Regions from separate parts of the Hymenobacter erythromyxa genome, predicted to be linked through region 1. Evidence: riboswitches for the same ligand, from Rfam matches in the RefSeq annotation. Region 1 holds a riboswitch; each other region holds the start of a gene.
What was found. Region 1 has a riboswitch for S-adenosylmethionine ahead of AM218_RS07865 (amino acid permease). Riboswitches for the same ligand answer to the same signal wherever they lie in the genome.

Region 2: another riboswitch for S-adenosylmethionine. It lies ahead of metH (methionine synthase); the one in region 1 lies ahead of AM218_RS07865 (amino acid permease).
Region 3: another riboswitch for S-adenosylmethionine. It lies ahead of AM218_RS15110 (homocysteine S-methyltransferase family protein); the one in region 1 lies ahead of AM218_RS07865 (amino acid permease).

What each region holds. Positions count from the first base shown of each region.
Region 1 covers NZ_CP012623.1:1,823,594-1,833,549, forward strand. The annotation lists gene AM218_RS07850 (NADPH-dependent assimilatory sulfite reductase hemoprotein subunit) at 1-1,578, shown strand, start outside; gene AM218_RS17180 (TSUP family transporter) at 1,672-3,159, shown strand; gene AM218_RS07860 (CPBP family intramembrane glutamic endopeptidase) at 3,277-4,143, opposite strand; gene AM218_RS07865 (amino acid permease) at 4,263-5,720, opposite strand; SAM riboswitch class I at 6,051-6,164, opposite strand; gene AM218_RS07870 (hypothetical protein) at 6,363-6,689, opposite strand; gene AM218_RS07875 (EcsC family protein) at 6,991-7,722, opposite strand; gene AM218_RS07880 (hypothetical protein) at 7,738-8,190, opposite strand; gene AM218_RS07885 (Gfo/Idh/MocA family protein) at 8,332-9,360, opposite strand; gene AM218_RS07890 (DegT/DnrJ/EryC1/StrS family aminotransferase) at 9,434-9,956, opposite strand, start outside.
Region 2 covers NZ_CP012623.1:3,520,916-3,530,871, forward strand. The annotation lists gene AM218_RS15085 (T9SS type A sorting domain-containing protein) at 1-2,940, shown strand, start outside; gene AM218_RS15090 (NAD(P)/FAD-dependent oxidoreductase) at 3,065-4,048, shown strand; gene metF (methylenetetrahydrofolate reductase [NAD(P)H]) at 4,132-5,088, opposite strand; gene metH (methionine synthase) at 5,372-9,082, opposite strand; SAM riboswitch class I at 9,151-9,257, opposite strand; gene AM218_RS15105 (PA14 domain-containing protein) at 9,359-9,956, shown strand, end outside.
Region 3 covers NZ_CP012623.1:3,530,882-3,540,837, forward strand. The annotation lists gene AM218_RS15105 (PA14 domain-containing protein) at 1-550, shown strand, start outside; gene AM218_RS16865 (hypothetical protein) at 710-871, shown strand; gene AM218_RS15110 (homocysteine S-methyltransferase family protein) at 901-1,194, opposite strand; SAM riboswitch class I at 1,267-1,375, opposite strand; gene AM218_RS15115 (FMN-dependent NADH-azoreductase) at 1,536-2,129, shown strand; gene AM218_RS15120 (SDR family oxidoreductase) at 2,842-3,687, shown strand; gene AM218_RS15125 (gluconate 2-dehydrogenase subunit 3 family protein) at 3,809-4,402, shown strand; gene AM218_RS15130 (GMC family oxidoreductase) at 4,508-6,172, shown strand; gene AM218_RS15135 (family 1 glycosylhydrolase) at 6,375-7,712, shown strand; gene AM218_RS15140 (bestrophin family protein) at 7,888-8,811, shown strand; gene AM218_RS16615 (T9SS type A sorting domain-containing protein) at 9,033-9,956, shown strand, end outside.

The DNA of each region.
Region 1 (9,956 bases):
CACGGCTCCTACCAGCAGACGGACCGCGACCTGGACAGTGAGCGAAAACGCCAGAAGCTGGAACCGCTGTATTCCTTTATGATAAGGGTGCGCGTACCCGGCGGCGTGGCCACCTCGGCGCAGTGGCTGCGCATGGATGAGCTGGCCGATACCTACGGCAACCACACGCTCAAGCTCACCACCCGCCAGGCCTTTCAGCTGCACGGCGTGTTGAAGCGCAATCTGAAAGAAACCATTCAGGGCTTTAATGACGTGCTGCTGGGCAGCATTGCGGGCTGCGGCGACGTGAACCGCAACGTCATGTTCAACCCCAACCCGTACCAGTCGCGGGTGCACGAGCAGGTATATGACATCACCAAAGCCATTGGGGCGTACCTCACACCGCGCACCTCCGCCTACTGGGAATTATGGCTCGATGGGGAATCGACCTACAGCAGCGCGCCGAATGAAGGCGAGGAAGATGCGGAGCCGATTTACGGCAAAACCTACCTGCCCCGCAAGTTCAAGATTGCGCTGGCCGTACCGCCCTACAACGACACCGACATCTTCGCCAACGACCTGGGCCTGATTGCCATTGAGGAAAACGGCGAGCTGCTGGGCTTCAATGTAGCGGTGGGCGGCGGCATGGGCATGACCTTTGGTATGCCCGACACCTACCCGCGCCTGGCCGACATCATTGGGTACATTCCGGCGGGGAAAGTAGTGGAGGTGTGCGAGAAAATTGTGACCATTCAGCGAGACTGGGGCAACCGCGAAAACCGCAAATTCTCCCGCCTCAAATACACTCTGGACCGTGTAGGGCTGGACGTATTTAAAGAGGAGCTGAACCGCCGCCTGGGTTTCGACCTGGACCCTGCCCGTCCTTATACCTTTCGCTCATCAGGCGACGCTTTCGGGTGGAATACAGGTCCGAATGGGGCGCGGCATCTGACACTATTTGTGGAGGGCGGCCGCATTCAGGACACGGAAAACAGCCGCCTGAAAACCGCCCTGCGCGACATTGCCCGTTTCCATACCGGCGACTTCCGCCTCACTGGCAACCAGAACCTGATTCTGGCCAACGTAGCCCCCGAGCATCAGCTCAGCATTCAGGCCACACTCTCGGAAAACGGCGTGCCGGTGGAGGCCAACGAGGTACACACCGGCCTGCGGCGGGGTGCTTTGGCCTGCGTGGCGCTTAATACCTGCAGCCTGGCTTTTGCCGAGGCCGAGCGGTATCTTCCAAAACTTTTAAATAGATTAGAGCAAGTCATTCGCCAGCAAGGCCTTAGCCAGGATGATATTCTGCTGCGGATGACGGGCTGTCCTAATGGCTGCGCCCGCCCCTACCTGGGCGAAATCGGGTTGGTGGGCCGCGCGGTTGGGCGCTACAACCTGTACCTCGGCGCCGCTTTCAACGGGGAGCGGCTGAACAAGCTCTACAAGGAAATGTTGGATGAAGACGGCATTGTGCAGGAGCTTACGCCTCTGTTGGCCGACTACGCCCAACACCGCCAACCCCAGGAGTCGTTTGGGGATTTTGTGATACGTAAGGGCTATGTACAGCCCACCACCCACGGACTCGATTTTCATCAGTAAGTCCGCTTTTGCAGTCTTCCATTCGGCTGCCTGATTTCTGCTCTCCTCTCTCCACTGAACACAACCAAAATGCCTCTCTCCTCTAATAATCCCATGCCCCAGCCAGAACCGCCGCCGCTGTCCGGTACCAACCGGCTGTTTCCGGTGTTTCTGAAGCTGGAGCAGCTGCATGTCCTGCTGGTTGGTGGGGGCGCCGTTGGCTTTGAGAAGCTCTCGGCCATGCTGGCGAACAGTCCCGGCGCCGCGGTAACGGTGGTGGCTACCTGGTTTTCACCAGAACTGCAGCGCTTGGCCGCGCAGCACCCCTCTGTACAGCTGCGCGAAAAGCCCTACCACCCCACCGACCTGGTAGGCCATGACCTGGTGATTGTGGCCACCAACGATAAAGGTCTCAACCTAAGCATTAAAGCCGATGCCACCCGCCAGCGCCTGCTGTGCAACGTAGCCGACACCCCCGAGGCCTGCGACTTTTACATGGGCTCCATTGTGCAGAAAGGCGACTTGAAAATTGCCATCAGCACCAACGGTAAGTCGCCGACGATTGCCAAGCGCCTGCGCGAAATGCTGACCCATGCCCTACCCCACGAGTTGCACGACGTGCTGCAGCACATGACGGTGATTCGGGAGAAAGTAGGCGGCGACTTCGCCCGGAAAGTGAAGTCGTTGAATGAGGTGACGGCGGAGCTGGCCGGCGGGCCGGCGTATGAGTCGCCGGCAGCGGCGCGGTGGCGGCACATTGCTACGGGCTCGTTGCTGTCCTTCGCAGTGATGCTGATTTTCAACATCCTCTCCTACTACTTTACGTGGCAGCAGGTGTGGGATATGGCTACGTCCTCCCAAACGTTCTACATTTTTGTAGCCATTGGGTTTGGCGCGCAACTCATTGACGGACTGCTGGGAATGGGCTACGGAGTAGTTACCGCCATCAGCCTGATGACGCTCAATATTTCGCCGGCGGCCGTTAGTTCGAGCATTCATACCGCCGAAATGTTTGCCAGCGGCGCCTCGGGCTACCATCACTACCGCTTCGGCAACGTGAACCGCAAGCTGTTTAAAGTGCTGTTGATTCCGGGGGTGCTGGGCGCTATTGTGGGGGCATTACTGCTGTCTAAGTTTGGAGACGAATATGCCCAGTATGTAAAGCCATTTCTTTCCGTGTACCTGCTGCTGCTGGGTCTGCGCATTATTTCCAAAGCCTTTTCCAAACCCGGCCCGCGTAAAAAGCATAAGCAGCTCGGGGTGCTGGCGGCCGCCGGCGGTTTTTTAGATTCGTTTGGCGGTGGCGGCTGGGGCCCGCTGGTTACCAGCACGCTCATTGCCGGCGGGCGCACGCCGCAGTATGTTATCGGCTCGGTAAGCGTCACGGAGTTCTTTGTCACGTTTGCCAGCGCCGTTACCTTTTTTGCCACCATTGGCATTTCGCACTGGCAGATTATTCTAGGGCTGATTGTGGGTGGCGTGGCCGCGGCTCCGCTGGCCGCCCGCTTGTCCGGCCGCATTCCCGTGCGCTGGATGTTTGTGGGCGTGGGCCTGATGGTGATTGTGTGGAGTATGTGGTCGTTGCGTAAACTGCTGCTGTAGCCTGGGCTGCCGGCAGCGGATATACTTAACCCTGGGTGTTTCAGCACAAAGCCCCGTCGTTTCCACGACGGGGCTTTGTGCTGTTCAACGAATCCGCTTTATCTACAACAATTTTATCTACAGCAAAGCGGCCTGACCAGCTTCCTCAGGTAAGGACACAGTAACCACTGGCTCTGTCATAAACCATATCCGGCGCAGCAGCCAGTACAGCACCAGCGCGCTCAGCGCCACTACCCCGGCATATACCCACCAGGATTCGAATATATCCACTATCGATTTGTCTACCAGTTCTTTGCCACCCACCACCATACCCAGAAAGGCTACAAAATTATTGAGTGCGTGGACGACTATGCATATTCCTAGTGAGCTGGTCCGGTAGTACAGCCACCCCAATAGCAAGCCTAACAGTCCTGCTCCTACCAGTTGCGCCGGGTTACCGTGAATAATGCCAAACACCAGCGCCGATTGGCCAATGGCCACCCAGGGCCGCTGGGGGTAATTTCGCAACAACCCCGGCAGCAATACGCCCCGAAATAGTAGCTCTTCCAGAACCGGCGCCGCCACGCATAGCATCACGAAAGCCAACACCGGGGTGTTTGCCAGGTTTTGGAAGGTTTTATCTGCCCAATTGGGCAGGTGCAGCAAATCCAGAAGAGAAAGTACCAGTATGGCAGTCAATATCAGTACAGGCATTACCGCATACAGCGAAGCGCTTTCCTGGCCTTGTAGGCGAATGGGCAACCAGCGCGTGCCGGCCCGCCAGCGCAATATGCTTAACAAGCTCAGATTAGCGGCAATGGTTATTACCACGACCGTGACAGATCGGGAAAATGAGAATACTGTTTCACCCAATAGAAAGAGTGGCACGCCCACTCCAAATACTACCAGCAGATACCAGCCAACAAAGGCCCAGCTTTCCCTAATGGTTGGATAAGCCGGCTGATCAGAAACTCCTATAGGCCGCTCCAATACAGTTGTTTCCATTCGATGATAAAATAGATTAGTAAAAATAAAGGGAGGTCAAAGCTACTGATAGCCATCAAACAAAATAGAACAGGCCGGAGCGGATGCCCCGGCCTGTTTAGTCCATACTATCGGCGTTGCTATGCTGTTTGCCTGGCCTTTGCTTTCAGGCCCAGTTTGCTATGCTTTTTGCCGTAGCCGAAGTAAATAGCCAACCCAATGGCCAACCATACAAACAGGCGAATCCAGGTGTCCAGCGGCAGGGAAAGCATCATAATCAGGCAGGTGACGATACCCAGAATAGGCACCAGCGGCACCCAGGGCGTGCGGAAGCCGCGCGGGGCATCGGGCTCTTTCTTGCGCATGATGAGAATGCCGATGCACACCATCACGAAAGCCAGCAGCGTGCCAATGGACGTCATTTCACCGACCACTGAAATCGGTACAAAGCCCGCGAACACAGAAATAAACAACCCCAGCAGCAGATTAGACTGCAGCGGCGTGCGGAACCGCTCGTGAATGCGCGAGAACACCGGCGGCAGCAGCCCGTCCTTCGCCATGGAGAAAAATACCCGGCTCTGCCCCAGCAAATCCACCAGAATAACGGATGTGTAGCCGATGATAATAGCCAGAATAACGGCCGAGGACAGCCAGGCATAGGGCGTTTTTTCAATGGCAATGGCTACCGGCGCGGCGCTGTTTTTAAACTCCGTGTAGTTGGCCAAACCCGTCATTACGTGGCCAAACAGCACAAACAACACCGTGCAGATCAGCAGGGACCCGATAATGCCGATGGGCATATTCTTCTGCGGATTCTTGGTTTCCTGGGCCATGGTGGCCACAATATCAAAGCCAATAAACACGAAGAACACCACGCCCGCGCCCCGCAGAATACCGCTCCAGCCAAACTCCCCGAACACGCCGGTATTCTGCGGAATGTAAGGTTGATAGTTGGCCGGATCGATATACTGCCAGCCCAGGGCAATGAACACCAGCACTACGGCCACCTTCAGGGTAACTACCAGCGCATTAAACCACGCCGAGCCCGCCGTACCGCGAATGATGATGAGCGTGATAGCCAGCACAATGAGCATGGCCGGAATATTCACAAAGCCATGCACCGTGCTGCCATCGGCCAAAGCCGCCGTTTCAAACGGCGACATCACCAACTGGGGCGGCAGATGAATGCCATACTTGCTCAGGAATTTCAACAGGTACTGCGACCAGCTAATGGCTACCGTAGCCGCGCCCACGGAATATTCCAGGACCAAATCCCAGCCAATAATCCAGGCAAACAGCTCGCCCATGGTAGCATAGGCATAGGTATAGGCAGAGCCGGAAACCGGCACCATGGAGGCAAACTCAGCGTAGCACAAGGCCGAAAAAGCACAGCCCACGGCCGCCACTATAAACGACAGAGTAACGGCCGGACCGGCATTATTGGCGGCTGCAATGCCGGTGAGCGAGAACAAGCCCGCTCCGATAATTACCCCAATGCCAATGGCAATCAGATTGAAGCCGTTCAGGCTTCGTTTTAAGGTATGCGCGCCGGTTTCGGCCGCTTCCTGCCGCAGCAGTTCGAGTGATTTTTTAAGCATAAATCGGGTAGTCGTGTCAGCCGGAGTCAAGCCTTCGGAACACGTAGGGTTAATTGATTTCTGGGGGTAGCCAGTGACGAAAGGGACCGCGAGAGCCACGCATAACCATGGGGCGTTACCTCACTTCCGTAACCAGGCAGGCCAGAAATCCGAAAAGGAAAAAGAGAAGTTGAACTTCAGGGCACTTATCCTATGAAAGGATGGCGCTTATGCTGGTTAACAGCAACAACATCCGGCGCAACAACAGGCGGCACGGAAAGGCACGCGCTGGAAGGCGGGAGAAGCAAAAAGCGGGGCAGGAAAGCGGGGGAAAAAGTCCACGGTGTGTTGTTTTTATATTGTCAGGAAGAAGCTTCACTGACCTTCGGTTGGGCACCGTTCCGGCCATTGGCGGAGGTTGCCGACGCATCGTAGAGCCTTTCTCTCAGCGTCTCTGTATAAAAACAATCCTTTGGGCTAGAAAGAATTGATGCCTCAAAGGTAAAACCGGATTAATGGGTTTGCAAACAAACACCTTTAAAGAAACCCCTCACAATAGCACTTTCTATAATTGAAATTAACGTTTAGCAGATGGATAAATAAAAAAGGAGCGCCCCTGACCAGATAGTCAGGGGCGCTCCTTCTTGAGCTCAGAACCAGGAATTAGCTGGCTGGCTGGGCGTTTTTAGGCTTGCGGCCACGCTTTGCACCACCGGTGCTGGCTACGCGGGGCTTACGCTCTTTAGGAGCCGGCTGGTAGTCATCTGCCAGAACCGTTTCCATTTGGGAAACAGCTTCCTGGAGTGCAGTAATAGCCGAAGAAACGCTGCGAACTGCTTTGCGCAGATCTTTTTTCACGATTTCGCTATTCTTAGCGGCGTTGAGGGCGTTTTCGAGTTGACCGAAATCAAATGCCATGTGTAAAGAAAATAAGGTGGGAATAAAGAAACGAAGGAAAAAATAATTTTTCTCTTGGTAAACTATATACAAACCTAACAGAAAATATTCAACATTCTATTCCCGGCTAATAATTTTTAATCAGCAGGGAAACCACCTTCTTTTCGAGTAGTTTTTGCTTTTGAGTTAATTGTGTTGATATAAATATAAAGCACCCTATATAAAAGTTAAACAAGAAGGTACCCGTTAGTGAGTTATGACTTTTTTTATTAATAAAATAAGCAGGCACCTACCATAAGCATACCATATAGCTTCGCTTTTTCCTCCGCAATACTTTCCCTGATTTCTATACCCCGCTATACAGGAAGCTTTATCACACCCAGCAGGGCGTTATCTATTCAGGTTTATTGACTGCAAACCAGCGCAGGCGGTAGCACTGTATGGCAGTTTCTCCCAACTGCACCAATAACCGATAATTAGCCACTGCCCCTACCGCCGCCCCAATAACAGGAATTAGCTGGGCCATTTTAGCCAGGTCAATATAGTCGCGGTACTCCTGCTGAAAGGTGCGCCAGTCGAACTCATTCACGTCGGTGGGCAGGGTAAGGCGGTAGGTTTCCCAATTGGCTATGCGCTGGTACACTTCATTGCGCGTCTGCTGGCTGCTAAAGGCCAGTTGGAAAATATGAAGCAGGTACAGCCGTTCGGTATAGTCGCGCACATCATGACCGTAAAGCGCGGCAATATCAAAGAGCAGCTTCAGCTTCAGGCTGAGCAGTAAGGGAAAATCAGCCAGGCCTAATAGAAAGCCGCCGGCTCCGGTTACGGCCCCTTCGGCGGCGGCCGTATTCCGGTAGTACCGGATGCGCGTACGAATCAGCTCTTCCCGCTCAGTCAGGCTACTTTCGGCCAGGGGTTTTCGCGTCATTTGCATGGAGCCAAACAACACCCCCCGCACCATTTGCTTAATAGCCGCGGTAAGAGCCAGATGCACTTTCTCCGGCAGCAGCGCATTCATTTTGGCCTGCACACGCCGGGCTAAACGGTTAAGCAGCGAGGGTTTCTCCTGCATGCGTTTTTGCCAGGTTTTTAGCTCGGAGTAAGCTTGCGCAGTAGCGGAGGTCATGTGTATGGGTGAATTTTACTTACCAAATAAATTTACGTAGCTCATTACCAGAATAAACAGGCCACTAATCAGTAACGCAAAATGGCTTGTTCTTTCGTTGAATTTGCCAGAGCAATGTACCGTAGTATTAACCGCTAACTGTCTTAATTTATTTCTGAAAGTCAAATTATCCTTCAGCCATATAGAGTGGATTACTACTTCATGGCCTTCAGTACTGATTCTTAGTTTTTCGCCGCTATACAGCAGGCTGTTCTGCCAGGAGGTCAGGGCAGAATATTCTATTTTCTCTTCTTTCGTGTTCAGACGAATGATAGTATGGAAGGAAATTCTTCGTGTAACAAATAGCCCTCTTTGAAAAACCAGACTGCCCTCAGTTAAAAGAACGTGGCTCAGAAAAAGTATTTCTGAGGCCGCCCATATTGCTGCCAGAAACCAAGCCACAAAAAACAGGCTACGAATAAGCGGCATAATGAAGTCTCATTCTGCCAAATGTCAATTATGACAGCCTTAAACAGGGTAAGAAAGTTAACGCAGAACAAGCAGCATTCTACCAGAAGTATTAGATAAAACGGTTTAAAGCTGCTTTTGAAATGAAGCATTAAACAGAGGTTATTTTAACTGATATACCCGCTCAATTATCTCTACTACTTTTAGCCCATCCAGCGCATTGGTGGTTGCCGCGCATCGGTTTCGAAAGGTATTTATCACATTTTCAATCACCTGCACATGATTGGCGGCGCTGCCCCGGTAAGGTCCGTAATCATTGGCAGGATTGGTGGGCGGCAACTCTGGCCGCTGATAATTCCGCAGGTGGCAGTACTCCAGTTTATCCATGTATTGGCCACCAAGGCGGAGGCTGCCGTGCTCGGCTACCACCGTGAGGGAGCTTTCCAGGTTTTGGCCCCAAACGGCGGTGCTGTATTGCAGCGTACCGCTGCCGCCGCGCACTAAATCAAAGGTAATCAGGCCGGAGTCTTCAAACTCGGTGATTTGCTGGTGGTTAAAGTCGCGGAAGCGGGCAGATATATTAGTAATGTCGCCGAATACCCAGTAGAGCAAATCCACGAAGTGGCTGAACTGGGTGAAGAGCGTGCCGCCATCCTGGGCCAGCGTGCCCCGCCAACCGCCGGGGCGGTAGTACTGGGCGTCGCGGTTCCAGAAGCAGTTGAGCTGTACCAGATATATCTGCCCCAGGCGGCCTTCATCATAAACCTGCTTTAGCCAGGCGGTGGGCGGGGAGTAGCGGTTCTGCATCACCCCAAATACCAGCCGGCCCGTGGCCTCGGCCGTGCGCACAATGGCTTCCGCATCGGTGGTGCGCAGGGCAATGGGCTTTTCCACCAGTACATGCAAGCCGGCGTGCAGCCCCTGCATAGCCTGGGGCGCGTGCAAGTAATTGGGCGTCGCCACAGTCAGTACATCAGCGCCGGGTCCGGAAAGCAGGTACTGATCTAGCGAAGTAAAGAAAGGCACCCCGGGAAATTCGGCTGCCAAGCCGGGCGCCAGCTCCTGCTGCGCATCAATCAGGGCCACCAGCCGGGCACCGGGCTGCCGGGAAACCAGCGCCGCGTGCCGCCGGCCAATATGGCCTACACCACAAATTACAAACCGAATGGCGGGAAGGGCGGAATCATTCACAATAGGCGAATGTAGCGGGAACAGCGTAAATCCGGGCTATCGGAATGGCTTTGCTTTCACAGACAGGCGCTATTTAGAAAAAGCTTCTCACTGCCTCCCCTATGAAAGCCACCTGTTCCGGCGCGAGGGTAGGATGAATGGGCACCGATAACACCTTCTGGCACAGCCGCTCAGCCACGGGAAACTGCCCGGCCTGGTAGCCTAAGTAATGATAAGCAGGCTGCCGGTGCACCGGCAAGGGGTAGTATACCACGCTGGGAACTCCCAGGGCGGCCAGGTGCTTTTGCAGCACATCGCGGCGGGTAGGGTCCGTTAGCTGAACGGTGTACTGGTGGAACACGTGCGTGCTGCGAGGGTCGCGGGCGGGCACCAGCAGGCCCGCTATGCCGGCAAAAGCGGCATCATACCGGGCTGCTATGTGCTGGCGCGCGGCCGTCCACTGCTCCAGGTGCCGCAGCTTCACGCGCAGCAGGGCCGCCTGCAGGGTATCAAGCCGGGAATTGAGGCCGATGTGCTCGTGGTGGTACTTGCGCGTTTGCCCGTGGTTGGCCAGTTGGCGCAGCAGCTCGGCCCGGCTGGAATCGTGGGTGAACAGG
Region 2 (9,956 bases), 1.7 Mb from region 1:
GGCGTCGCCTTCAGTTCGACCACGGGGCAGTTTACGGTGTCGAATGCCGCTACTCTGGTAGCCGGCTCCTACCCGTTGACGGTGACGACCACGGATGTGCTGGGCGGTATCACGACGCAGACCATCACGCTGGCTTTCACCGCGGATAAAGAAGCCGTGTACACGGTAGTGGGAGCCAAGAACATCGACACCTACACCAATGGCACCTCTCTGGCTACCGTTGCGGATGCTGATGGTTCTATTACAGCCGCCGTGCTGGCTAATGGCACTACGTTGCCGGCGGGTGTAACCCTGAACGCGGCTACCGGTCAGCTGACAGTAACGGATGCCTCGCTGCTGGTTGCTGGGTCTTATAACTTCCAGGTAAAGACGACCGATGCTACGGGCGGTACCACTACCCTAGCGGTAACCCTGAATTTAACGTCCGACAAAGAAGCCGTATACACCGTAGCTGCTGCGAAGAATGTAGACAGCTACACAACTGGCGCATCACTTGCTACGGTTACGGATGCGGATGGTGCTTTGACTTCAGCCATACTGGCCGTGGGCAGCACCCTGCCCGCCGGCGTAGCCCTCAATGCTACCACGGGCCAGTTCACCGTCTCTACTGCAGGTAGCCTGGTAGCCGGTTCGTACCCCCTGACGATTAACACGGTGGATGCCACCGGCGGTAAATCAACCAGCACCATTACGCTGATCTTCACTGCGGACCGCGAGGCCGTTTATTCTTCTCCCAATACCTACAATCAGGATGCGCTGAGCAATGGCTCGTTGCTGGCCACGGTAACGGATGCCGATGGCACCCTTACCGCGGCGGCTATTGCCACAGGTACGTTGCCGGCTGGCATGAGCTTTAATAGCACCACTGGCCAGTTTACTGTCAGCAACACGACCCAATTAGTAGCCAATGCTTACACCTTCACGGTAAATACGACGGACGCTGCGGGTGGAAAATCCACGGTTCCGGTAACCATCACCATCAACGCGGACCGCGAAGCGGTATACACGGTAGTGGGAGCCAAGAACGTCGACAGCTACACGACCGGGACTTCTCTGGCCACGGTAACGGATGCAGACGGTGCGCTGGCCTCGGCCGTGCTGGCCAATGGCAGCACGCTGCCCGTCGGCGTCGCCTTCAGTTCGACTACGGGGCAGTTTACGGTGTCGAATGCCGCTACTCTGGTAGCCGGCTCTTACCCGCTGACGGTGACGACCACGGATGTAGTGGGCGGTATCACCACGCAGACTATCACGCTCACTTTCACTGCGGATAAAGAAGCCGTGTATTCGTCCTCGAACACCTACAACCAGGATGCGCTGAACAACGGTTCGTCGCTGGCGACGGTAACAGATGCGGACGGGGCACTTGCCTCGGCATCTATTGCCACGGGTACGTTGCCTGCAGGTATGGCCTTCAATACCACAACGGGTCAGTTTACCGTGAGCAGCAGCACCGTGCTGGCCGCTGGCACCTACAACTTCACGGTAAATACGACGGATGCTACGAGTGGTAAGTCGACGGTTCCGATAACCATTACTATCAATGCTGACCGCGAGGCGGTGTACACAGTAGCCGCCGCGAAAAACGTGAAAAGCTACTCCACCAATCAGAGCCTGGCCACGGTAACGGATGCTGACGGAGCCATTGTCTCGGCGGTACTCGTGGGCGCGCTGCCGGCCGGTGTTGCTCTGAATGCCGCTACCGGTCAGCTGACGGTAGCAGATGCTGCCCTGCTGGTCGCAGGCACCTATACCTTCCAGGTAAACACAACGGATGCCCTGGGTGGCATCACTTCCCATACGGTAACGCTGGTCTTCAACGGAGATGCTGATGCGGTGTACAGCGCATCCAACACCTATAACCGGGATGCCCTCAGCAACGGGTTTTCCCTGGCCACGGTAGCCGACAATAATGGGGGGGTAGCCAGTGCCAGCATTGCCAGCGGCACGCTGCCCGCCGGTATGGCTTTCAACACCACCACGGGCCAGTTCACGGTCAGCGGCACTACCGCGCCGGTAGCAGGTACTTATACCTTCCGGGTAAATACGGTAGATGCGCAGGGTGGCAAAACAACCAATACGGTAGCCATCACCATCAACGAGGACACGGAAGCCGCTTACTCAGTAGGCAACACCTACAACAAAAGCTCCCTGAAGGATAATCAGGATCTGGCTACCGTCACGGATTCAGACGCTGCCCTGACCTCGGTTGCACTGGCCGCCGGCAGCACGCTGCCTAACTGGCTGCGGCTGAATACTACCACCGGTGCTATTACCATTCCGATAGCGGCCAATGCCGCGGCGGGGGTATACAATGCCACCGTTAATACGGTAGATGCCCAGGGCGGGAAATCAGTAACCACGGTAAGCATTAGCGTAACCATCCCGCCGCTGCCCGTAGAGCTGACGACGTTTGACGTGAAGGCCATCCGCACCAATGCCCAACTGACCTGGCGCACGGCTATTGAGAAGAACAACGACCACTACGAGGTGGAGCGCAGCTTCGATGGCATCACCTTCGGGCAAATCGGGCAGGTGCGCGGCAACGGCAGCAGCTCCACTTTCCATGACTATGCCTTCACTGATGTGAACGTAGGCCAGCGGACCGGCACGGTGTACTACCGCCTGCGGCAGGTAGATACCGACGGCAAGCTGCACATCACGCCCGTGCGCACGGTTACCTTCGCGGCCCGCGCTATCAGCATCAGCGTGTATCCAAACCCGGCGGCGGCCCAGGCCACCCTGGACCTGGGTACGCTACCGGCCGGCGCCTACCAGGTGCAGGTGCTGGACATGACGGGCCGCGTAGTGCGCCAGCTGACCCTGCAGGGCGGCATGGCTCAGCCGCTGGATATCCGCAGTCTGGCGGAAGGCACCTATCAGGTATCGATTCGCAGCAAGGAGGTGAATCTGACCCAAAAGCTGGTGAAGAGAAACTAGCCTCCCGCCTATAATACATGGAAAAGCCCCCTCCTGCCTGGAGGGGGCTTTTTCGTTTTTCGCCGGACTAACTTGGCCAAAGTACGTAGCATAGAAGCTGCTTATCTGTTTGCCTTGCTTTTCTATGAAATCTACTGCTTCTGATCCATCGCCGACTTCGGGTTCCGGTCGTTTTTCTTTTCCTACTATTTCTGAGTACGATGTCGTTATTGTGGGCGGCGGCAGCGCCGGGCTGAGTGCGGCCCTGGTGCTGGGGCGCAGCTGCCGCCAGGTACTGGTGTGCAGCAGCGGACCGCCGCGCAACAGCACCTCGCCGGGCGTGCACAGCTTTTTCACCCGCGACGGCATCAAGCCCGCCGACCTGCTGCGCCTGGGCCATGAGCAGCTGGCCCCTTATCCCACCGTTACCACGCGGGAAGCCTGCGTTACCCGTATTGAAGTGCAGGAAATAGGCTTCTGTGTAACCATGCAGCCGGACAGGGGCGGCCCCCCGGTGACGGTTTCGGCCCGCCGGGTGCTGCTGGCCACCGGCGTCACCGACGACCTCCCGCCCATCGAAGGCATGCGCGAGCTATGGGGCCGGGGCGTGCTGCATTGCCCGTACTGCCACGGCTGGGAAGTGCGCGACAAGCCGCTGGCCGTATACGGGCAGGGCAAAACCGCTTTCGGCCTGGGCCTGCTCATCAGCCGCTGGAGCAAGGACGTAGTAGTCTGCACCAACGGCCCCAGCGGAATCAAGGAGAAGGGTATGCAGCGCCTGGCCCGCCACGGCGTGGTAGTGCGCGAAGACAAGATTGCCCACCTGGAGGGTCGCTCCACCGGCGAGCTGCGCCACATCGTGTTTGAAAACGGCGAAAAACTGGCCCGCCACGCCTTGTTTCTGCACACCCAGCAGCGCCAGCGCAGCAACCTGGCCGAGGAAACCGGCTGCCGGCTGCTCACCAACGGCGCGGTATGGACCAACAACAAGGCCCAGACCAGCATCAAAGGCATTTACGCCGCCGGCGACACCACCCCCGCGCCCCAGCAAGCCATCATTGCCGCCGCCGAAGGCTCCCTGGCCGCCATTGCCATCAACGAAAGCCTGACCAAGGAAGAATGCCGGTAAGCGGTGAAGTGGTGATATGGTGAGTTTGTCGTTCAAACCGCGCAATCAGCGCAACCAGAATGTCAAACTCACCATATCACTTCCTAAAACAAGGCGCTGGCTACCCGACGGATGCTGTCTGATTTTCCCATGCTGTAATAGTGCAGGCAGGGGACGCCGTGGGCCATCAGCTCCTTGCTCTGGTTGATGCACCACTCAATGCCAATTTCGCGGGCCACCTCATTGCTGGGGGCCTGGTGCACGGCATCGGCCAGCTCTTCCGGAATGTTGAGGTAGAAGGCCCGGGGCAGCATGGTGAGCTGACCTTTGGCGGTGAGGGGTTTCAAGCCGGGAATGATAGGCACGTTAATGCCCGCTTCCCGGCAGCGCCTCTCGAAAGCAAAAAACTGCTCGTTGTCGAAAAACATCTGGGTCACGATGTAGTCGGCGCCGCGGTCTACCTTGTGCTTGAGGTAGCGCAGGTCGGCCGCGTAGTTCGGCGACTCAAAGTGCTTCTCGGGGTAGCCCGCTGCGCCAATGCAAAAGTTGGTGGCCCAGGTGTCATCCTGCTCCTCGTCCAGGTAGGAGCCTTTGTTCAGGTCGGCTACCTGGCCAATCAGGTCGCAGGCGTAGCTGTGGCCATCGGGGTCCGGCAGGAATCTGCCTTCGCTCTTGATAGGGTCGCCGCGCAGGGCCAGCACGTTATCAATGCCCAGAAAGTGCAGGTCGATGAGGGCGTTTTCGGTTTCCTCCTTCGAGAAGCCACCGCAGATCAGGTGGGGCACGGTATCCACATCGAAGCGGTTTTTGATGGCCGCGCAGATGCCTACCGTACCCGGGCGGCGGCGCACGGTTTTCTTTTCCAGCAGGCCGTTGGGGTGCTGCCGGTACACGTACTCCTCGCGGTGGTAAGTAACGTCAATAAACGGGGGCTTGAACTCCAGCAGCGGCTCAATATTGGTGAACAGGCTCTGGATATTCTCGCCCTTTTTCGGCGGCAGCACCTCAAAGGAGAAGAGCGTTTTGCCGTTGGCGTGCAGCAGGTGGTCGGTTACTTTCATATAGAGCACCAACTAGGAACTGGTTGGTATTGCGGTGGGAATGTTAGCTCTCGTACTTAAAAAGAAACCAAAGTCGATTCGCTTCTTTTATGCCTGTCATGTCTTGCTTCACGTAGGCCGTCATGTCGAGCGCAGTCGAGACATCTCGCTAGTGTGGTATACCACTGTGACGAAGCGGTAGAGATGCTTCGACAGGCTCAGCATGACAGTTACTTTGACAACATCAGCACGCGAGATGTCTCGACTGCGCTCGACATGACGAAACCGAATGTTTTGTTGTGGCTTACAACGCTGTTACGGGCACGGAAACCGGGTCGTAATTCAGATTGGGGGCCAGCCAGCGCTCCAGCTCCGGCAGCGGCATGCTTTTGCGTTGGGCAATGTCCGCTACCTGGTCTTTGCCGATGCGGCCCAGACCAAAGTAGCGCGAGTTGGGGTGCGCGTAGTAGAAGCCGCTGACGGAAGATGCCGGGTACATGGCCAGGTTTTCCGTCAGGCGGATGCCGGTTTTATTTTCCGCATCCAGCAGCTCAAACAGCGTGATTTTCTCGGTGTGGTCGGGGCAGCCGGGGTAGCCGGGCGCGGGCCGCACACCCTGGTATTTCTCCTGAATGAGGTCTTCGTTAGAGAGGTGCTCGGCGGGCGCGTAGCCCCAGAACTCCTCCCGCACGCGCTGGTGCAGGCGCTCAGCAAACGCCTCGGCGAGGCGGTCGGCCAAGGCTTTCACCATAATGCTGGAGTAGTCGTCGTGGTCCTTTTCAAACTGGTCCAGCAGCTTTTCAATGCCCAGGCCCGCCGTCACGGCAAAGCCCCCGATATAATCTTCGCGGCCAGTTTCCCGCGGGGCCACAAAATCGGAGAAAGCCAGGGAAGGGATGCCGGGCGCTTTTTCGCTTTGCTGGCGCAGGGTGAAAAACTCGGTCTGCACCTGCTCCCGGGTTTCATCGGTAAACACCTGAATGGTGTCGTGGCCTTGGGTATTGGCGGGCCAGAAGCCCAGCACGGCGCGGGCCGTGAGCAGCTTTTCGTCGATAATTTTCTTCAGCAAGGCCTGTGCATCCTCAAACAGCCTGGTGGCTGCTTCGCCCAGGTTTTCGTCCTCCAGAATGCGGGGGTAGCGGCCTTTCAGCTCCCAAGTGTGGAAGAAGGGTGTCCAGTCGATGTAGGTAGCCAGCTCGGCCAGAGGGTAATCTTCCAGCACTTTGGTGCCCAGGAAAGAAGGCTTCGTGATGGGCGTGGTTTCCCAATCGGCCTTGAAGCCGTTTTCGCGGGCGGCTTCAATGGGCAGGTAGTTTTTCTCCCGCTGGCGGCCGGCGTAGTCCTCGCGGAGCTGGCGGTAGTCCTCGCGCACGGTGCGGGCGTATTCCACATCCGCGGAGCCCAGCAAAGCGGCAGCAACGCCCACCGAGCGGGAGGCATCGTTTACGTGCACCACGGGGCCGGAGTAGTTGGGCGCAATTTTCACGGCCACGTGCAGACGAGAGGTGGTGGCTCCGCCAATGAGCAGCGGGGTTTTCAGGCCGCGCTTTTCCATTTCCTGGGCCACGTACACCATTTCATCCAGGCTGGGGGTGATGAGGCCGCTCAGGCCAATAACATCGACCTGCTGCTTCACGGCTTCGTCCAGAATCTTTTCCAGCGGCACCATCACGCCCAGGTCCACGATATCAAAGTTGTTGCAGGCCAGCACCACGCCCACAATGTTTTTGCCGATGTCGTGCACGTCGCCTTTCACCGTGGCCAGCAGAATTTTGCCGGCGGTCTGCCGGTCGCCGCTCTGCTTGTCGGCCAGCAGGTAGGGCTCCAGGTAGGCTACAGCCTTCTTCATCACCCGGGCCGATTTCACTACCTGCGGCAGGAACATTTTGCCGGCCCCGAACAAGTCACCCACCACGTTCATGCCGGCCATCAGGGGGCCTTCAATGACCTCCAGCGGGCGGTTTACCTGCTGGCGCACTTCCTCAGTGTCCTGGTCAATAAACTCCGTGATGCCTTTAATCAGAGCGTGCTGCAAACGCTCCGCCACCGGCAGGCTGCGCCAGGCATCGGCTACCACTTCGGCTTTATCTTTCTGCTTCACGGTTTCGGCGAAGTCCACGAGGCGCTCGGTGGCATCGGGGCGGCGGTTGAGCAGCACGTCTTCTACCAGCTCCAGCAAATCCTGGGGTACTTCATCGTACACGGCCAGCTGGCTGGGGTTTACAATGCCCATGTCCAGCCCGGCCTGAATGGCGTGGTAGAGGAAGGAGGAGTGCATGGCCTCGCGCACCACGTCGTTGCCGCGGAAGGAGAAGCTGATGTTGCTCACGCCGCCGCTGGTGAGTACGCCGGGCAGGTTGGCTTTAATCCAGCGCACGGCCTCAATGAAATCCAGGGCATAGTTGCGGTGCTCCTCCATGCCGGTGCCCACCGTCAGAATATTGGGGTCGAAGATGATATCCTCGGCCGGGAAGCCCACTTCGTTTACCAGAATATCGTAGCAGCGCTGGCAGATTTCGATGCGCTTTTCCAGCGTATCGGCCTGACCGTTTTCATCGAAAGCCATAACCACCACGGCGGCGCCGTACTGGCGCACGGTGCGGGCGTGGGCTTTGAATACTTCCTCGCCTTCCTTCAGCGAAATGGAGTTGACGATGCTCTTGCCCTGCACGCACTTGAGGCCGGCTTCCAGCACGCTCCATTTGGAGGAGTCAATCATGATGGGCACGCGGGCAATGTCGGGCTCGGAGGCAATGAGATGCAGGAAGGTGGTCATGGCCTGCTCCGAGTCGAGCATGCCTTCGTCCATGTTCACGTCCAAGACCTGCGCGCCGCCTTCCACCTGGTCGCGGGCTACCTGCAGGGCCGCTTCGTAGTTGCCGGTGCGGATAAGGCGGGCAAAGGCGCGGCTGCCGGTCACGTTGCACCGCTCGCCCACGTTCACAAACAGGCTGTTTTCATTGATGCCGAAGGGCTCCAGGCCGCTCAGGCGCGTAACGGCCGGCACAGCAGGCAGGGGGCGGGGCTGGTATTTTTCGGCCAGCTTGCTGAGTTCGGCAATGTGCTGGGGCGTGGTGCCGCAGCAGCCGCCTACCACCGTCAGCAGGTTGTCTTTGAGGTAGTCTTCCACCACCGCCGCAAACTCCTGTGCTGATTCATCATAGCCGCCAAAGGCATTGGGCAGACCAGCGTTGGGGTAGGCCGAAATGTGCACATCAGCAATGCGGCTGAGCTCCTGCACGTATTGCTTGAGCTGATGCGCGCCCAGGGCGCAGTTCAAACCCACGCTCAGCAGCGGCAAGTGGCGAATAGAGTTCCAGAAAGCCTCTACCGTTTGGCCCGAGAGCGTGCGGCCGGAAGCATCGGTAATCGTGCCTGAAATCATGACGGGCACCACTTTGCCGCCTTCGTCGAAGAACTTCTGCACGGCGTACAGGGCTGCTTTGGCGTTCAGGGTATCGAAGATGGTTTCAATCAGCAGGGCATCGGAGCCACCTTCTACCAAGCCGCGCACCTGCTCCAGGTAGGCGGTGGCTAGCTCGTCAAACGTCACGGCGCGGAAGCCGGGGCGATTGACGTCGGGGGAGAGGGAAGCGGTGCGGTTGGTGGGGCCCACGGCACCGGCCACGAAGCGCGGCTTGCCGGGATTCTGGGCGGTGAATTCATCGGCCACTTCCCGCGCAATGCGCGCCGACTCGTAGTTCAGCTCATAGACAATGTGCTCCAGTCCGTAATCGGCTTGGGCAATGGTGGTGCCGGAGAAAGTATTGGTTTCCACCATGTCGGCCCCGGCCGCGAAGTAGTCGGCGTGAATGCCCCGGATGATATCGGGGCGGGTGAGGCTGAGCAGGTCGTTGTTGCCGCGCAGGGGCTTGGGGTGGTCGGCGAATCGGGTGCCCCGGAAATCAGCTTCTTCCAGCTTATGGCGCTGAATCATGGTGCCCATGGCCCCATCCAGAATCAGGAGGCGCTGGCGCAGAATATCGTTGAGCGGGGAGGAGGTCGTCGTCGGCATGTGTCGGCTTTTCGGAAAAGGGGCAGTCAATAGCCTATCCAGAAAGAGCCGCGCCAGAGCGGGTTCTGTACTTATCTTCTTCCACCCAAAGAGGTAGAACGGGAGTTAGCACCTTGTTTTGATCAGGTTGCTAAGACGTCGTAGGGCCCAATCCCTCGGTCTTTCTGGATAAGTAACAAGACGAAGATACGGCAGCAATGTCCTAAATCCAATTTTTCGGGCCCGGGGGCGTTACCGGGAATCAGGAAGTTAGGGGGCTTTTAAGTTTCTTTGGGAATGCTACTGTTATCACGTATTCTGGGCTTCATGACGGCGCTGCTGTTGCTGCCGGGCGCTTTTCTGCAGGCCCAAACGCTGCCCAAAACCCCCGGCACCGGCTTGCAGGGGCAGTATTACAACGGCCGCAACTTCGAGGAGCTGGCGCACACGCGCACCGATCCTACCATCGACTTTGATTGGACCTATAGCTCGCCCGGGCCGGGCCTGCCGCGGGAGCAGTTTCGCTCGCCAGCTCCGGGTGTATCGGGGGAGGACTTTTCTATCCGCTGGACAGGGCACATCTACATTCCCGTTACGGGGGTCTATACTTTTCGCATTGTGTCGGATGATGGCATGCGCGTTTGGGTGGGCGGCAAGCGGGTGCTGAGCTCTTGGCGCGACCAGCGGGCTACGGCCGTTACTACCCAGGTACAGCTCACGGGTGGCCGCTATTACCCCCTGCGAGTAGAATATTACCAGGTGCAGTGGGACAGCCGTGCTCTGCTCACCTGGCAGCTGCCTAATTCTGCCGAGGAGCCGCAGCCCGTTCCGCCGCAATATCTGTACGCCAAGCTGCCAGCTTCAGCCAAACCGGTGCCGCGCGAAGTGGCCCGGC
Region 3 (9,956 bases), 1.7 Mb from region 1:
CGTTTCGGCTCCGCCAGCGGCACCAGTGGCAGTCAGAGCTACTAAGCCGGCAGTGCGTACGGTTCGGCCACCCGCGCGCCGCCCGTCAGTAGCGCCGCCTGCCCGGCGCGTAGTGGTAGTTCCGGCTGCCCCGCGGCCAGTGGAGCCGGTAGCGGTGCCAGCGTATACCAACGCGGCCGGGGAGCTGCCCGACCTAAGCACCCTAACCAAAGGCACCACCGTTACGCTGCCTAATCTGTATTTCACTCAGGGCAAAGCCACGCTGCTGCCTACTTCCCGGCCCATGCTCAACCACCTGGTGCGTACGCTGCAGGCGCAACCCACCCTGCGCCTGGAAATTGCGGGCCATACCGATAACGTGGGCAATGCGGAGCTGAACCGGCAGCTGTCGGAGCAGCGGGCCCGCACTGTGCGCGGGTATCTGGTGCAGCAGGGGATTGATTCCACGCGCCTTACTCCAAAAGGCTACGGTGGCACCCGCCCCGTGGCCGATAACCGGGACCCCAAACAGCGGCCGCGCAACCGCCGGGTAGAAGTAGTAGTGGAATAAAAACAACTCGTGCCCTGACCCGCCGGAGAATAGTTGTGGCAGCGGTTTTTCCGTAAAGCAGGCTCAGCTGACTATTCCTTGGCATGGCTCCTAAAAAACCAGCTGCATCCGCCAAGAAAGCTACCGCCCCCTGGCCCGTGGAGCGCCCCACGGCCAGACATGAAAAAGGTCGCCCAAAAGCTGCCCTATCCGGCCAAACAGGCCGATATGAAGCTGCAGCCCGGCATGAGCTTCAGCACCTACCGTGCCGCTGGCAAGCTGCGCGATAAGGTGGCCCTGATAACCGGCGCCGACAGCGGCATTGGGCGCGCCGACTCGTAGTTCAGCTCATATACAACGTGCTCGAGGCCTTAGTCCGTCTGGGCGATGGTGGTGCCGGAGAAGGTGTTGGTTTCCACCATGTCGGTCCCGGCCGCGAAGTACTCGGCGTGAATGCCCCGGATGATGTCGGGGCGGGTAAGGCTGAGTAGGTCGTTGTTGCCGCGCAGGGGCTTGGGGTGGTCGGCAAAGCGGGTGCCGCGAAAGTCCTCTTCGGTCAGCGGGTGGCGCTGAATCATGGTGCCCATGGCGCCATCCAGAATGAGGAGGCGCTGGCGGAGCAGGTCGGGAAGGGGAGACGGAGCGGTGAGGGTGGTAGCGGACATTTCTTTCGGATTGAAATGCGGGCGGGCAGCGCGTATCCAGAAAGAAACCCGCACAGTTGCGTACGGATCCGGCTGTCATCTTCTTTCACCTAAAAACGCGGTGAAATGGGAGTTGGTACCTACTCGTGGTAGGTTGCCAAGACGTCATCGGGCCCGGTCCCTCGGTCTTTCTGGATAGCAGCGTGCCACCAAGAAACAACGGCGGACTCATTGCTGCACACCCGTCATTATTCCAACAAGGCAAATGGAAAATTGCCTTGGATTTAAGTTTATAAATTGTTTAGTATATATTAAAATATTTTAATATATTTTTGAATAAATCTAATTAATAAGAACAGCTCATGAATGCACTTGTAGTTAATTCCAGTGGCCGCACCGAGTATTCGGTCAGCCGCCAGTTGGTCGCCGAACTGATGACTGAATTGGAGATAAAGCACCCGGACCTGCATGTGCACTACCGCGATGTGGCGGCGGGCATGCCCTACGTCAATGACCTGATGATTGCCGGGTTCTACACGCCAGTCGACGCCCGTAGTGCCGATCAGACGCAGGCCCTGGCTTTTTCTGACTTGCTGGTGCAGGAGCTGAAAGCGGCCGATATGCTCATCATTGGGGTGCCGATTTACAACTTTAGCATCCCGGCTGCGCTCAAAGCATGGATTGACTTGATTGCGCGGGCCGGCCTCACTTTCTCCTTTTCGGCCGATGGCCCGATGGGACTGCTACATGATAAAAAAGCATACCTGGTGGTCGCCTCAGGCGGGGTAGAAGTAGGCAGCCCCTATGATATGGCTACGCCTTACCTGCGCCAGGTGCTGGGCTTCGTGGGTATTACCGACGTCGAGATTATTAGCGCCGACCAGCTTAACCTTCTGGGGGAGCAACCTATTGGCAGCGCGCGCGAAGCTATTCAGCGCATTCACGCCATCGTCTGAAGCAAAACGAGTTAGAGCAGTTCTCAGGCCCGGGTGCTTTATAAACGGAGGCAAAGCCGAGCGTTACACGGCCGTATGGATGTGTAACGCTCGGCTTTTAGTGCTGGCCACCTCGTCTGAACTCATGCCGAGTGCCGGCAACAGTCCTATAAAGCCCACGCCGGCCACACGCTGCCTGCCGGAAAGACAGCCGGCTCCGGTGGCAGCTCCAGAAACGCAGTAACCCCCAGTAAGCCCGCCAAGTCGCCGGAGCCGCCTACGCGCAGTGGCGTTGCTAGGCGGCGGCCTTCGGCATCTACGCGTCAGGCGCACGGGTACGAAGTGCGCCAACTGGGGCTTAAAATTGATATCGACGGTGAGCACGGCGGGTGCGGGTGCTTCGATAAATGCGGCTGTTTCTGATGCATCTGCGGGCTGCATGCAGGCGTTCAGCCAGGGCCGTACGTAGCGGCAGGCCGTGAGGGAAGTCGAGACCGGGTTGCCCGGCAGGCCAAATACCACCCATCCTTCGGCGCGCGCGCAACCGCCGGGTAGAAGTGGTAGTGCAGTAAAAACTACTCGGATGCCAGCCAACCGCTGGATGGTTATGCCGTAGGTTTTCTCGTAGAGAGAAAGCAACCGACTATTCCCTGGCACTATGGCTCCTAAAAAATCAGCATCCGCTAAACAAGATACTGCCCCCAGACCCGTGGAGCGCCCCACGGCCAAAGACATGAAAAAGGCCGCCCAAAAGCTGCCCTATCCGGCCAAACAGGCCGATATGAAGCTGCAGCCCGGCATGAGCTTCAGCACCTACCGCGCCGCTGGCAAGCTGCGGGATAAGGTGGCCCTGATAACCGGCGCCGACAGCGGCATTGGGCGGGCCGTGGCCGTAGCCTTTGCCATGGAAGGAGCCCATGTAGCGGTACTCTACAACCAAAACACCCAGGACGCCGAGGAAACCAGGCGCCTGGTAGAAGCCCAGGACCGTAAGTGCCTGCTGCTGCAGCTGGATGTGCGCGACCCGGAGCAGTGCCGGCAGGCCGTGAGCCGCACGCGCAAGGAGCTGGGCGGCCTGAATATTCTGGTGAACAACGCGGCCTTCCAGATGGCGCAGGAAAAGTTTGAGGACATTCCCGAAGAGCAGATCCGGCGCACCTTCGATACCAATATTCTTGGCTATATCTGGATGGCGCAGGCCGCCGTGCCCCACTTTCAAAAGAACGACTGCATCATTAATACCGGCAGCATTGTGGGCCTCACCGGCAACCCCCTGTTGATTGACTACACCGCCAGCAAATCGGCTATTCATGCCTTCACCAAAAGTCTGGCCACCCACCTGGGCGAGCGGGGAATTCGGGTGAACTGCGTGGTGCCCGGCCCGGTCTGGACGCCCAACATCCCCGCTACCATGCCGCGGGAAGAGGTAGAGAAGTTTGGGTATGAAGTAGCCCTGAAGCGCCCCGGCCAGCCCGAGGAGCTGGCACCTGCCTATGTGCTGCTGGCCTCAGAAGATGGCTCTTTCATGACGGGCAGCCTGGTACACGTAACCGGCGGCAAGCTCAGCAGCGACCAATAGGGGAGGTTGTGAAATGGTGAGTTGATGTTCGGTTTGCGCAGAACCGCGCCTTACAGAACATCAAACTCACCGATTCATAATTTCACAACCTCACCAACTCACCCTTTTACTACTTCACCATATGCCCTATCCCGAAGGCACCGTACGCGCCCTGCTGCAAACCGACCTGGTGACGGAAGCCACCCGCGCAGCGCTGCAGGCCCGGCTGGATGCCCCCACATACTATCTGCCGCAGTTTTTTGATGCCGATACGTACCAGTTGCTGCGGGTCGTGGCCGCCCGGCTCCTGCCGCAACCTGACCGCCCCGCGCCCATTGCGCTGGCCCCGGCCATTGATGCCCGCCTGGCCGAAGGCCGCTCCGATGGCTGGCGCTACGACGTGCTGCCCCCCGACCGGGAAGCCTACCGCATGGGCCTGGGAGGTATCAATCAGGCAGCCCAGGCGCAGTTTCAGCAGGATTTTATGGCTTTGGATGCGGCTCGTCAGGATGCGGTGCTGGAACAGCTGGCGGCTGGCAAAGCCGCGGGTGAAAACTGGCAGCAGATAAATCAGGAGCGGTTTTTTGAAGAGCTGCTGGCTGAGCTGACCGAAAACTACTACGCCCATCCCCTGGCCCAGGAGGAAATTGGCTACGTGGGCATGGCCGACGTACCCGGTTGGACGCGCATCGGCCTGAATGAGCTGGAGCCCCGGGAGCCCGAGGAGCTGAACTAGTACCATGGCCAAAGCGCGTAGTCTGACGTTCAGACTATGCCCGTGCGCTGATAATATTCTCAAAACATCAGGTCACGATTTCACCACAACACCATTTCACTGCATATGCCCGACGAAGAAGTGCTGGAAGAAGGGATAAAGAACCCGGTGAAGTCTGAAATACAGGACCCGCTGCTGAAAAGTCTGCTGAAAGAATCGGCTGCCCCCACCGAAAAGGAGCAGCCCCAACCCGTGCCCAGCCCCGCCGGGGAGGTAGATTGCGTGGTGATTGGGACCGGGGCGGGCGGGGCGCCGCTGCTGGCCCGGCTGGCCATGGCCGGGCTGAAAGTGGTAGCCCTGGAGGCCGGGCCCTGGCACAACCCGCGCCGGGACTTCGCTACCGATGAGAAAGCCCAGGAGTTTCTGTTCTGGAACGATGAGCGGCTGGCTGCCGGTAAAGACCCGGTGGCTTTCGGCAAAAACAACTCCGGCACCGGCGTGGGCGGCTCCACGCTGCATTACACGGCCTACACGCCCCGCGCCCAGGACGACGACTTCCACATCCGCCGCGACTTTGGCGTGGGTGCCGACTGGCCCTTCGGCTACGATGAGCTGGAGCCTTATTACGACGAGCTGGAGCAGTTTCTGGGTATATCCGGCCCGGAAAATTACCCCTGGGGCAAGCCCCGGCGCCGGCCCTATCCGCTGGCGCCGCTGCCCCTGAACGGTGCCGCCCTGCTCATGGAGCGCGCCTGCCGGCAGCTGGGCATTCAGACCTCGCCGGCAGCCAATGCGGCGCTATCGGCGCGCTACTACCAGGAAGGCGTGGGCTGGCGGGAGGCATGCACCAACCGGGGCTTCTGCCAGGCCGGCTGCAGCACCGGCGCCAAAGCCAGCATGGACGTAACCTTTCTGCCGCTGGCAGCTGCGTACGGGGCTGATATTCGGCCCAACAGCTTTGTAACAGAGGTGGAGCGGGACGATACGGGGCGCATCATCGGCGTAGTGTATCAGCAAAACGGCGTAACGCAGCGGCAGAAATGCCGCCACCTGTTTCTGTGTGCCGGCGCGGTGGAAACCCCGCGCCTGCTTCTATTGAATGAGCTGGCCCTGAGCAGTGGGCAGGTAGGCCGCCATTTTATGGCGCATACCGGCACCCAGGTGTGGGGCACTTTTGCCGAGGATGTACGGCCCTACAAAGGCATTCCCGGGGCCCTGATTTCCGAAGACCTGCACCGCCCGCCCGCCGCCGACTTTGCCGGGGGCTATCTGCTGCAGAGCATTGGCGTGATGCCCTTAACCTTTGCCGGGCAGGCAGTGCGGCAGCGTAAGCTCTGGGGCGAGCCCCTGCGGGCTTATATGCGCCAGTACAACCACATAGCGGGCATTAATATGCACGGCGAGTGCCTGCCGCACGCGGAAAACTTTCTGGAGCTGGCAGAGGAAAAAGACGCCCGCGGCTTGCCCAAGCCGCGCATTCACTTCACCAACCACGAAAACGAAGTGCGCATAATGCGCCACGCCGAAACCCTGATGCGCCAGATCTGGGAAACGGCCGGGGCCCGGGACATCTGGTCGTTTCCACGCAATGCCCACATTATTGGTACGGCGCGTATGGGGTTGAGCGGGGATGATGCGGTGGTGAATTCGGAAGGCAAGGCCTTTGACGTCCCCAACCTCTACATCTGCGACAACTCCATTTTCCCCAGCTCGCTCAGCGTAAACCCGGCCCTTACCATTATGGCCCTCAGCCTGCGTACTGCTGATAAGTTTCTGCAATCCATGAGGTAAGAAGCAGGGTGAAATGGTGATAAAAAAACAGCTGTCATCCTGAGGCGGTAGCCGAAGGACCTTGTCACATTAAAACAACCAGCCTAACAACGACTCTTTTTGACGTGAAAAGGTCCTTCCGCTACCGCCTCAGGATGACAGAGAATTTTATTCATCGGCTCTCCACTAGAAGCTTCTTCCCTTCAATCCTTCTTTCTCCGTCATGGCCAAAACCTTCCTTAAGCACATCATAGAAAAGTTCGGCAGCGGCAACTACGAGGGCGACCAATACGGCGGCGCCGGCGGCAGCGACGGCAGCGGCCTGCCCACCGGCCTGGCCGGCAACTTTATGTTTGCCACGGGCATTGAGTGCAGCTACCCCACCATTGATAACGGCAAAACCCGCCGCGACCTGCTGGCCGAGTGCCACCACTACGAACGGTATAAGGAAGACTTGGGGCTGGTTAAGGAAATGGGCCTGAAGGTGCTGCGCTACGGCCTGCCCTACTACAGTATCCACAAAGGGCCGGGCCAGTACGATTGGACGTTTGCCGACCTGGCCATGGCCGAAATCCAGCGCCTGGGCATTACGCCCATCCTGGACCTGATGCACTTTGGCGTACCCGACTGGCTGGGCAACTATCAGAACCCCGAGCTACCCGTGTACTTTGCTGAGTACTGCGGCGCCGTGGCCAAGCGCTATCCGTGGGTGCGCTACTACACGCCCATCAATGAGATTTACGTAACGGCCCGCATGAGCGCGCTGGATGGCGCCTGGAACGAGCAGCTAAAATCGGATAAAGCCTTTGTAATGGCCCTCAAGCACCTGGTGGCGGCCAGCATTATGGGCACCCAGCAAATTGCTGTGCACCGCCCCGATGCCGTGATTGTGCAGAGTGAGTCGGCGGAGTTTACGCACGAGCTGCGCGCTACCCGCACGCCCTCTATCCAGCTCAGCAACCGGCTCCGGTTTCTGGCGCTTGACTTGCTGTACGCCATCCACCCCGATGCCGAAGTGATGAACTACCTCTACGACAACGGCATGACGCGCACGGAGTACGACTGGTTTATGGCCGGCGAGCCGCCCGGCTACCAGGTGATGGGCAACGATTACTACGGCCGCAATGAGCGCATTATTCTGCCCGATGGCACGCTGTGTACCAGCGTGGATGTGCTGGGCTGGTACAATATCACCTACGAGTACTACCAGCGCTACCGTAAGCCCGTGATGCACACGGAAACCAATGTTTTTGATGCCCAGGAAGCCCCCACCTGGCTCTGGAAACAGTGGGTCAATATCCTGCAGATGCGCAAAGAAGGCGTACCGGTGCTGGGCTTCACCTGGTATTCCCTCATCGACCAGGTAGACTGGGACAGCGGCCTGACCCGCAAAGCCGGCTCCGTAAACGCCTGTGGGCTTTTCGATCTGGACCGCAAGCCCCACCCGGTAGCCGAGTCTTATAAAATGCTGCTGAAGGAGTACGGGCAGATTACCATTGTGCCGCACGGCGAGATGTTTGAAGTAACCACGCAGCCGGCCACCCTGAAAGTGGAGATATAGGATGGATAGGATGTCTGATTGGATAAGCTACTAAGTTGATTATTATTTCATTATATCGTTATAAATGCGCTTATAACAAGAGCTGTTTAGCTTTTTGAGTGTACTAACACCCTGTAGTGGATTATAGGCAAAACTACCGTTGAGGTTTAACGTTGGAGGGCCTAAATCTCCTTTCATGATTGTTTACAAAGCCGGTGACTGGTGGAAAGCCTTGTGGCATTTTCACACGTCAACCGTTATTTTATTGCTCCTGCGCCGCGTGGCGCTGGTAGGGGTATACAACGTTTTTATTGCGCTGGTGGTGCTGAAATACCACACCATTGACATTAAAATTGGTCGGGAATACTTCTCCTTTCTGGGGATAATGCTCAGCTTATTGCTGGTTTTCCGTACCAATACCGCTTACGACCGCTACTATGAAGGGCGGCGCCTGTGGGGGCAGCTGGTTTCGCACTGCCGCGGCTTAGCTATGGAGCTGAACGCCGTTTTGCCCCGCGATGCGGTGCGTAGCCGCCGATATTACGCCGCCCTGATCTCTAACTTTCCTATAGCCCTTAAGGGGGCGTTGCGCAATGGCGTTCAGTTCAATCAGCTGGAAGCTACCCCCGATATTATTGACCGTCTGCGGATTGCTGAAAGCCCTACTACCTGCTTGGTCACTGTGCTGCAGGAAAGTATTGAGCAGTTGCGGCAGGCCCAGATCATCGACCCCATTCACTTGCTTACCATGAAGCCCCATTTGCTGGGAATGATGGAGGTGAATGGCTCCTGTGAGCGAATACGCTCCACCCCCATTCCCTTTTCCTATAGCTTTTTCATCAAAATGTTTATCACCCTTTTCATCGGTATCATGCCCATTATACTGGTAGATACCTGTGGCTATTGGATGATTCCCATTACTATGATGGGGGCCTATGTGATGCTTGGGTTGGAGATGATAGGCGAGGAAATTGAACAGCCCTTTGGCCTCGATAGTAATGATCTGCCCATTACCCTGATAGCTAACCGAATTCGGGTGAGCGTGCACGAGGTGCTGGGTGTGGAATTAACGCATGTGAAGAAGGCACTTGCCACCCCCCCGTATAGCGTAGTGCATTAGTACAGCTTTTGAAAAGAAATATTAATATAATAATATGATTTGTAAGATATAAAATAAAAAAATCATTGTCTACGGGGCCCATTGGTCGTTTTTTGCATGTTAGCTATATTATTTATACAAAAAGTCAGTCGTTTTTGAGTGGGGCCGTATATGGCGCTCGAACATGTCTATCCATAGGATATAGTACTGCTACTTTATCCACCCACGCCCCCACACATCGAATGTTGACAAAAAAATCTACTCAAACCTGGCAGATAATACTGCCGTTTTTAGCTCTTTTTCTAAGTTTTGGTTCAAGGCAAACTGCACAAGCGCAGGATAATAGCAGTATTACGGGCTCTTCTGTTATTTTAGATCTTGGCGAAGGGAATAAGATTTATGGCGGCAAAGGAGGTGTACCAGCTCCAGCTTTCAAAGATGCAAACCTTGGTACCTTCAATATCACTGACTTCAGCACTAGTTTGATTCTGAATGGTGGTACCATAACCACAACTGAGAGTGCACCTGATGTTATGACAGGTGGCCGATTGGTTTATCGGATACGTGCAAATGGAACTACATTTAACCTATCTTCCGGCACAATTAACTTGGTACAGGGTACGCCCAACGGTAACAATCGGACGTTTTCCTTCAACTTGGCCAACGTCAATGTTTTAACTGGCCTAGCTGCTGGTACGTACTCATTAAGTATCCAATTTGCTGCAGATGGAGTCAATACAGCTCAGGGTGGAGAAGACTATACCTTAACTGATCCTCCTTCCGTTTTTTACCGGGCTACTTTCACCATTGAGGGCGTGCGCCCTAACGAGGGCCCTAACTCCACCACTTGGACAGGTGGTAAGAATGATAACTGGTTTGATGCTGAAAACTGGACCCAGGGCGTACCTACCGCTGCCAAAGACGCCACTATTCCTGACTTTCCTTCCGGCTCCACTATCTCTTACCCCAACATCTATAGCGACGCTGTCAAGCCTAACACTACTTTAGTAACTGAGGTTATAAACTCAGACGGAACCACGTCAGAGGTGACTACGGTTGTGCCGGGTTATGACAATAGTACTTCCGGTCCGGCAATGACGCGCAATCTGACGATGCAGGGGACAAGCCAGAATGAGCGTGCCATTACGCGCCTGATTGTGGGTCAG